Regions from separate parts of the Streptomyces flavofungini genome, predicted to be linked through region 2. Evidence: predicted binding sites of a transcription regulator. Region 2 holds the regulator's gene; the other holds the start of a gene.

Region 1 (4,409 bases), 1.3 Mb from region 2:
TGCTGGCGCTGGTCGTGGGGGTCGCGACGTGGCCGCTGCTGCGGGGGCGAGGGCGGGGCGCAGCCGCTTAGGCCGTCCGGCCCGGCCCCTGGGGCTGCGCGGCGTGTCGGGTCCGTGGGTGTGGGGTCCGTGCGCGTGAGGCCTGAGTGCGTGGCGCCCGCGCAGGGGGGCGCGTACGTGGAGTGGCCTCTTCCGGATAAATGTCTTGCGGTGCAAGGTACTTCGTGACTATCTTGTACCGCATGACAAAGGAACTGTCCGCGACGCAGGACCAGCGTCGCAGTCAGTTGCTGCGCGGGGTGCTCGACCTGTGCCTGCTCGCGCTCATCGGCGAACGACCTCGGTACGGGTACGAGTTCGTGGAGGCCCTCACCGAGAGCGGCCTCGACCTGGTGAGTGAAGGAAGCATCTACCCCCTGCTCGCCCGGATGGAGCGGGCTGGGTTGGTCGACTCCTACCGCGCCCCGTCCGCGGCGGGCGGGGCGCCACGCAAGTACTACCGCCTGACCGACGCGGGCGCAGCCGAGTTGGCCGCGGGCCGCGCCACCTGGGGCACCTTCACGGTGGCCGTCTCCAGGACCTTGGCGGGCCGGGGCGACGCACAGGATAACGACACGGGGGACACGGGGGCACGGCATGACACATCAGACGATCAGTGAGACGACCGAGGACATGCCCGGTGAGGCCGAGCGCGCCCGCGTGCTGGCGGTCTGCCGGAGCAACTGGGAGTACAGAGGCATCGACGACGCCTCCGTGCGCGACATGCTGGCCGAACTCTCCGAGCACCTGGAGGAGGCCGCGTCGGCGGGCCGTTCCCCGCAGGACGTGGTGGGCGCGGACGTGCCGGGATTCGCCGCCTCCTGGGCCCGGGCGCGCACACCCCTGCACCTGCGGGTGCTGAGGATGGCCGCGCTGATCCCGTTCGCCCTCGGTGCGCTGCTGCTCCTCACGCATCTGATCGACCGGACCCTCGCGCTGCCCGTCGAAGCCCCGCGCATAGCGTTCTACGCCGTGATAATCGCGGTCAGCGTCACCCTGGAACTCCGGCGCGGAACCCTCGGTTTCACGAGGTGGCTGCTGGTCGGGGTGATAGGCATCGGGTTCGCGCAGCTCACCAGCTGGCTCGCGGGCGACGACACGCTCTTCCGTCTGCCCTTGTGGGCGACGCTGCTCCTGATGCTGCCCGGGCTGCCTTACGCCTACGGGGACATACGCGCGAGAAAGGCTGCGGCTGCGGCGGCCGAATAGCCCGGGCGACCCGGACGGTCACGGCCACGGCGACGTGGCGACCCGGGCGACCGGGGCGCTGAGGGTGGCCAGGGCGAGCAGTGGCGCTCCGACGGCCTCGGCGGCCAGGACGGTCAGGCCTCCTCGGGACCTTTCCGGCGCGCGCTCGTCAGGCCGGCGACCACCTGCCACCCCAACGACTCGTACAGGGCGCGCCCCTCCGGAGTCCCGGCCAGTACGCCGATCTCCGCGCCCTCGTCGACGGCGGCGACCGCGAGGGAGCGCATGACCAGGCTGCCCAGACCCCTGCGGCGGTGCTGCGGGGAGGTCTCGATCTGGTCGGCGACGGCCGTGCGGCCGGTCGGGGCGATCTGACCGCGAGCCGCCCAGTGGCCGTCAGCGGTCGTGGCCATCGCGCGGAAGACCCCGCCACGCCACCAGGTGCGGAGCCGGTAGCCATCCGGGACGACCAAGTGATTCGGGGGGACCGGGGCGAGCGGCACGGTCATCAGATAGCCGTCCTCCGGGTCGACCCACCACTGGGGGCCGAGCCAGGGGGCGACGCGGTCCGGGAAGTCGAAGACCTTCAGCCACACGTCGGCGCCCGTCACCGAAGCAGCGACCTTGCGTACGTCCGACTCCTGGACGTCCACGCCCGTGGCGCCGAGGACGTGCCGGGACGGGTGCTTGATGTGGCCGACGTCGATCGTGAAGCCCCAGGGCTCCACGATGGGCGGGGCGGCGCCGCGCGAGACGCCCCACCCGTCGATCCAGGCCCGTACGGCGTCGCGGCCCGCAAGGGCGGCTCCCTCGGCTCCCTCTGTCGCACGCATGGGGCAGCCCTCCAGGTGAAGACGATGTGTAATGGCTGATCCTGATGAGAGAACCTTACGTAGGCGGATTTCGGCTGCGACAGAGGTGATCGCTGACAGCGAACAAGTCCCGGGGAACATTCAGAGACTCATAAGCATTGAGCCGGTATAGCTCAACTTGAATGCCGAAGGGGAGATCATGGCTGCTGAGTCCACGTCGCACACACCGCTCGCTCTGCCCGTGCTGCCGCTCGATGACGAAATCGTGCTGCCCGGCATGGTGGTGCCGTTCGACCTGTCCGACGCCGAAGTACGAGCCGCGGTGGAGGCCGCGCAGGCCGCCGCGCGGTCCAGTGGAAGCAGTAGCAAGCCGAAGGTGCTGCTTGTTCCGCGGATCGACGGGACGTACGCGGGCATGGGCGTGCTCGGTACGGTCGAGCAGGTCGGCCGGCTCGCGGACGGGGACCCGGGGGCGTTGATCCGGGCCCGTGGGCGGGTGCGCATCGGTGCGGGCACGACCGGTCCCGGCGCGGCCCTGTGGGTGGAGGGTGCGCGGGTCGAGGAGACCGTGCCGGACCCGCTGCCGGGCGCCACCGCCGAGCTGGTCAAGGAGTACAAGGCGCTGGCCACGAGCTGGCTGAAGAAGCGCGGGGCCTGGCAGGTGGTCGACCGCGTGCAGCAGATCGACGACGTGTCGGCGCTGGCGGACAACTCCGGTTACTCGCCGTTCCTCACCACCGCGCAGAAGATCCAGCTCCTGGAGACCGAGGACCCGACGGCGCGTCTGAAGCTGGCCACCGAGCAGCTGCGGGAGCACCTGGCCGAGCAGGACGTGGCCGAGTCCATCGCCAAGGACGTGCAGGAGGGTGTCGACAAGCAGCAGCGCGAGTTCCTGCTGCGGCGCCAGCTGGAGGCGGTGCGCAAGGAGCTGCGCGAGCTGGACGGCAAGGACGGCGAGGAGGAGTCCGACGACTACCGCGCCCGGGTCGAGGCCGCCGACCTGCCGGAGAACGTACGCGAAGCGGCGCTGAAGGAAGTCGAGAAGCTGGAGCGCGCGAGCGACCAGTCGCCCGAGGGCTCCTGGATCCGCACGTGGCTCGACACGGTGCTCGAGCTGCCGTGGAACGAGCGCACGGAGGACGAGTACGACATCAAGGGCGCCCAGCAGATCCTCGACGCGGAGCACGCGGGCCTGCAGGACGTGAAGGAGCGCATCACCGAGTACCTGGCGGTGCGCAAGAGGCGCTCGGACCGGGGCATGGGAGTCGTGGGCGGACGGCGCGGCGGCGCGGTCCTGGCCCTGGTCGGCCCGCCCGGAGTCGGCAAGACCTCGCTCGGGGAGTCCGTGGCGCACGCCATGGGGCGCAAGTTCGTGCGGGTCGCGCTCGGCGGCGTGCGGGACGAGGCGGAGATCCGCGGGCACCGGCGGACGTACGTGGGCGCGTTGCCAGGGCGGATCGTGCGGGCCATCAAGGAGGCCGGGTCCATGAACCCGGTGGTGCTGCTCGACGAGATCGACAAGGTCGGCTCGGACTTCCGGGGCGACCCGGCGGCCGCGCTCCTCGAAGTGCTCGACCCGGCCCAGAACCACACCTTCCGCGACCACTACCTGGAAGTCGAACTCGACCTGAGCGACGTGGTGTTCCTGGCGACGGCCAACGTGCTCGAAGCCATCCCGGAGGCGCTGCTCGACCGCATGGAGCTGGTCAGGCTCGACGGGTACACGGAGGACGAGAAGGTCGTCATCGCCCGGGACCACCTGCTGCCGCGACAGCTGGAGCGGGCCGGGCTCGGCGACGGCGAGGTGACGATCGACGAGGGCGCCCTGCGCAAGCTGGCGGGGGAGTACACCCGCGAGGCGGGCGTGCGGAATCTGGAGCGGTCCGTCGCCAGGCTCCTCCGCAAGGTCGCGGCGCAGCACGAACTGGGTGAGCGGGAGCTGCCGTTCACCGTCGGCGCGGACGAGCTGCGCGGCCTCATCGGGCGGCCCCACCACGTGCCGGAGTCCGCGCAGGACCCGGCCGAGCGGCGGACCGCGGTGCCCGGTGTGGCCACGGGACTCGCGGTCACCGGGGCCGGTGGCGACGTGCTGTTCGTGGAGGCGTCGCTGGCCGATGCGGAGACGGGCGCGGCGGGTCTGACGCTCACCGGACAGCTCGGTGACGTGATGAAGGAGTCCGCGCAGATCGCGCTCTCCTTCCTGCGTTCGCGCGGCGCCGAACTGGAGCTGCCCGTGGGCGACCTCAAGGAGCGGGGCGTGCACATCCACTTCCCGGCGGGCGCCGTGCCGAAGGACGGACCGAGCGCGGGCGTCACGATGACGACGGCGCTGGCGTCGCTGCTCAGCGGTCGCCTGGTCCGTACGGACGT
Region 2 (4,409 bases):
CAAGGAAGACGACGTCGTGGACGCCGAGATCGTCGACGACGAGAAGCCCGGTGACGCGAAGGGCGGCGCTGCCTGATGACGGAGGAGACCCCGGGCTTCGGCGAGAACGCCGAGCAGCCCGACGTCCCCTCCGGCGCCACCCCTGAAGAGAAGGCGCCGCAGGCCGACGGGCCCTCCACCGAGGAGGGCCCGGCGGCCCCGGCCGGGGACGCAAGCCAGATCGCGGGCCTGACCGCCCAGCTGGACCAGGTCCGCACCGCGCTCACCGAGCGCACCGCGGATCTCCAGCGGCTGCAGGCCGAGTATCAGAACTACCGCCGCCGGGTGGAGCGGGACAAGGTGACGGTCAAGGAGATCGCCGCGGCGAACCTCCTGACGGAACTGCTCCCCACGCTCGACGACATCGGCCGGGCGAGGGAACACGGCGAACTCGTCGGCGGCTTCAAGTCCGTCGCCGAGGCGCTGGAGACCGTCGTCGCCAAGATGGGTCTGCAGCAGTTCGGCAAGGAGGGCGAGCCCTTCGACCCGACGATCCACGAAGCGCTGATGCACAGCTACGCACCGGACGTCACGGAGACGACGTGCGTCGCGATCCTCCAGCCGGGGTATCGCATCGGCGAGCGCGTCGTGCGCCCCGCGCGCGTGGCGGTGGCCGAGCCGCAGCCCGGCGCGCAGACGGTGAAGCCGGAGACGGCGGAGTCCGGCGCGGCCGAGGGCGACGACAGCGCGTCCGCGGACGTGGAGGGCAAGGCCGACGGCGCCGCGGACACCACGGACGCCAAGGGCAAGGAGAGCGGTGGCCCGGACGAGGGCTGACGCCGACACGGACGGCGGCTTCGGCGCCGAGGGCGACCTCGGCGCCGGGGCCCGCCGGATGACAGGGAAGGAGGGACGTCGGGGATGAGCACCAAGGACTTCATCGAGAAGGACTACTACAAGGTCCTCGGCGTCCCCAAGGACGCCACCGAAGCCGAGATCAAGAAGGCGTACCGGAAGCTGGCTCGCGAGAACCACCCGGACGCCAACAAGGGCAACGCCAAGGCCGAGGAGCGCTTCAAGGAGATCTCCGAGGCGAACGACGTCCTCGGCGACCCCAAGAAGCGCAAGGAGTACGACGAGGCCCGCGCGCTCTTCGGCAACGGCGGAGGATTCAGGCCGGGCCCCGGAGGCCCCGGCGGCGGATCGTTCAACTTCGACCTGGGCGACCTCTTCGGAGGCGGCGCCCCTGGTGGGGGCGGGACGACGGGCGCCGGCGGATTCGGGGGCGGCCTCGGTGACGTCTTCGGGGGCTTGTTCAACCGCGGCGGCGCGACCGCGGGCACGCGGACCCAGCCGCGCCGCGGCCAGGACATCGAGTCCGAGGTCACGCTGAGCTTCACGGAGGCGGTGGACGGCGCGACGGTTCCGCTGCGCATGTCCTCCCAGGCCCCGTGCAAGGCCTGCTCGGGCACGGGCGACAAGAACGGCACCCCGCGCGTCTGCCCGACGTGCGTGGGCACGGGACAGGTCTCGCGCGGCGGCGGTGGCGGCTTCTCGCTGACCGACCCGTGCGTGGACTGCAAGGGCCGCGGCCTGATCGCGCAGGACCCCTGCGAGGTCTGCCACGGCAGCGGCCGCGCCAAGTCCTCGCGGACCATGCAGGTCCGCATCCCGCCGGGCGTCAGCGACGGCCAGCGCATCCGCCTGCGCGGCAAGGGCGCCCCGGGCGAGCGCGGCGGCCCCGCCGGTGATCTGTACGTGGTCGTCCACGTGGACGCCCACCCGGTCTTCGGCCGCAAGGGCGACAACCTGACGGTGACCGTGCCGGTGACGTACGCGGAAGCGGCGCTCGGCGGCGAGGTCAAGGTGCCGACGCTCGGCGGCCCGCCCGTCACCCTGAAGCTGCCCCCCGGCACGCCCAACGGCCGCACCATGCGCGCCCGCGGCAAGGGCGCGGTCCGCAAGGACGGCACCCGAGGGGACCTCCTGGTGACCGTCGAGGTCGCCGTGCCGACCCAGCTGACGCCCGCGGCGCAGGAAGCGCTGGAGGCGTACCGGAAGGCGACTGCGGACACCGATCCGCGGGCAGAACTGTTCAAGGCCGCGAAGGGAGCGTGACCTCATGGAGCGGGACGGCCGCCGACGCAACCCGTATCAACTGACGGACGAGACCCCGGTGTACGTCATCTCGGTGGCGGCCCAGCTCTCCGGCCTGCACCCGCAGACCCTCAGGCAGTACGACCGCCTGGGCCTGGTCTCGCCCGACCGCACCGCGGGCCGGGGCCGCAGGTACTCCGCCCGCGACATCGAACTGCTGCGCACCGTCCAGCAGTTGTCGCAGGAAGAGGGCATCAACCTCGCGGGCATCAAGCGCATCATCGAGCTGGAGAACCAGGTCGCGGCGCTGCAGTCCCGGGTGGCCGAGCTGTCGGCGGCCGTCGAGGGCGCCACGGCGGCGATGCAGCAGCGCGAGGCCGCGGTGCACGCCTCCTACCGCCGTGACCTCGTGCCGTACCAGGACGTCCAGCAGACCAGCGCGCTCGTGGTGTGGCGGCCGAAGAGGTCGCCGGAGGCGTGACGCGCGCCGGCGTGCGCACCGTGCTCTGTCGGGGCCGGGAGCTCCCTCGGGAACTCCCGGCCCTCTCGCGTGCCTCCTTATAGTGGGCAGAGCGCGGCGCGAGGACCGCGGGCCGGGCGCGGGGCGCCCCTGACCAGCCCGTCTCACCCGACCGCGCGATCGAATCAAGCGCTGTGCTCGGCACAGGGGGAGCTGGAAGACCATGGCCATGGTGGGGCTGTTCTGGATCGCCGAGGGCGATGTGTACGTGGGTTCGAAACCGGCCGGGCTCGCCCCCGGTGTGCGCCTGACGCCCGAGGGCATCGCCGGCATCGGGCACGGCCAGTCCGGCCTGTGGCTGTGGGACGACGTCCAGGAGCTCACCGTCGAGGACGTGCCCGTGCGCTCCCTCAAGCGGCAGGTGGGCGCCGTCGTCGACATGGCGCTCACGATGGGCCTCGGCGGCGGTGACGACGCGCCGACGATGACGGTGTGCGTCGCAACGGCCGACGAGGAGATCGAGTTGACGGCGTACGTCGCCGCGGCCGCGGGCTACTCCCAGAAGGAGTACGACCTCTCGCGCGCCCTGCTCGCCCGCCTCACCGAGGGCGCCGCCACGCTCATGACCACGCTGGCCGCGATGGCCGCGTGGGGCCGCGCGCACGAGGGCGGCTCGCCCCGCAGGGACGAGCGGGAGCGACTGCTGCAGGAGTGGGCCGACGACAACGCGGCCCACGCCTGAGCAGCCCGCCCGGGCTGCCCGTGGGACGGGGCGCTCACTCCCCCCGAAGTGCGAGCGCCCCGGTCGGCCACGGGGCGTAGCCGGACCGGGGCAACCCCTTAGGGAAGCGTGACCCTGCGGGGGGAGACCACGACAGAGTCACTCGGCTGCGGGAAGCGGTCGGTTCCAGTACCTGAGAGGGCTCTGGCCGCTCCCTGCCGCCGTCACCACGATGCAACGGCCCGCCCACGCTCCGCTACCGTCAACTTGTTGCGGTGCAAGGGGCGGAGGTGGGTGCAAGTGGCAGCAAATACGGACGATCGTGATTCACATGGGGTGTCCGGGTCGCAGGATTCCTGAGCGACTGATGAGGAATCCGAGTTGCGTGCGGTTGCTGCTGCCCAAGGTGCTGGTGAGCTTCGCGATGCGGACGCGTACGGTCCGCACGTTCATGCCGAGCCGGTCGGCGATCTCGGCGTCCGTCAGGCCCTCGACGAGGAGTTCGGCGATGGCCCGCTGCCGGGCGGTGACGCCGTCCCTGGCGGGCTGCGGCGCCGCCGGGTGCGGGAACATCGGCGTGGCGAGGCGCCACAGCCTCTCGAAGAGCGCGACCAGACAGCCGACGACGGCGGGCGCGGGGCGCCTACTGGTGGTGCTCGACCAGGCCCGAGCGGCCGATGAGATAGCCGAGTTGGGTGCGGCTGCGGCTGCCGAGGAGGGTGGCGAGCCTGGCCACGTGCAGCCGGACCGTGCGGACGTTCATGTCCAGGTGCCGGGCGACCTCCGCGTCGGTGTGGCCCTCGGTGAGGAGGTGCGCGATGGCGCGCTGGACGTCGCTGACGTCCTGTGTGGGCGGGGGCGGGTTCTCGTCGCGGTACAGGGGCGTGGCCAGGCGCCACAGGATGTCGAAGGCCGTCGAGAGATAGCTGACGAGGGCGGTGGAGCGCAGCTCGAAGGCGACCGAGCCGTCCTCGACGGCGGGGATGAAGGCGACGTCCCGGTCGAAGACGAGGAGGCAGGGCGGGAGTTCGTCGAGCGCGCGGACCTCACGGCCGGTGGGCCGCGCGGGTCCGGGCTGCCGCAGTCCGGGCAGCGCGTCGTCGGCCGTGCGCGGCAGCGAGAGCACCCGCACGCGCCCGCCGCGCTCGGCGA

Evidence for each region. The regulator HspR, encoded in region 2, represses chaperone genes until heat shock. The targets are predictions, from matches to a motif close to TTGAGNNNNNNNNNCTCAA.
Region 1: the regulator HspR is predicted to act here: its motif matches at 2,198-2,216, upstream of lon (endopeptidase La).

What each region holds. Positions count from the first base shown of each region.
Region 1 is NZ_CP128846.1:3,078,802-3,083,210, reverse strand. It holds gene QUY26_RS12190 (rhomboid-like protein) at 1-71, shown strand, start outside; gene QUY26_RS12185 (PadR family transcriptional regulator) at 243-659, shown strand; gene QUY26_RS12180 (hypothetical protein) at 637-1,248, shown strand; gene QUY26_RS12175 (GNAT family N-acetyltransferase) at 1,362-2,060, opposite strand; gene lon (endopeptidase La) at 2,239-4,409, shown strand, end outside.
Region 2 is NZ_CP128846.1:4,416,140-4,420,548, reverse strand. It holds gene dnaK (molecular chaperone DnaK) at 1-76, shown strand, start outside; gene grpE (nucleotide exchange factor GrpE) at 76-816, shown strand; gene dnaJ (molecular chaperone DnaJ) at 901-2,097, shown strand; gene QUY26_RS18350 (heat shock protein transcriptional repressor HspR) at 2,102-2,557, shown strand; gene QUY26_RS18345 (hypothetical protein) at 2,760-3,278, shown strand; partial or broken gene QUY26_RS18340 (response regulator transcription factor) at 3,585-3,890, opposite strand; gene QUY26_RS18335 (LuxR C-terminal-related transcriptional regulator) at 3,901-4,409, opposite strand, start outside.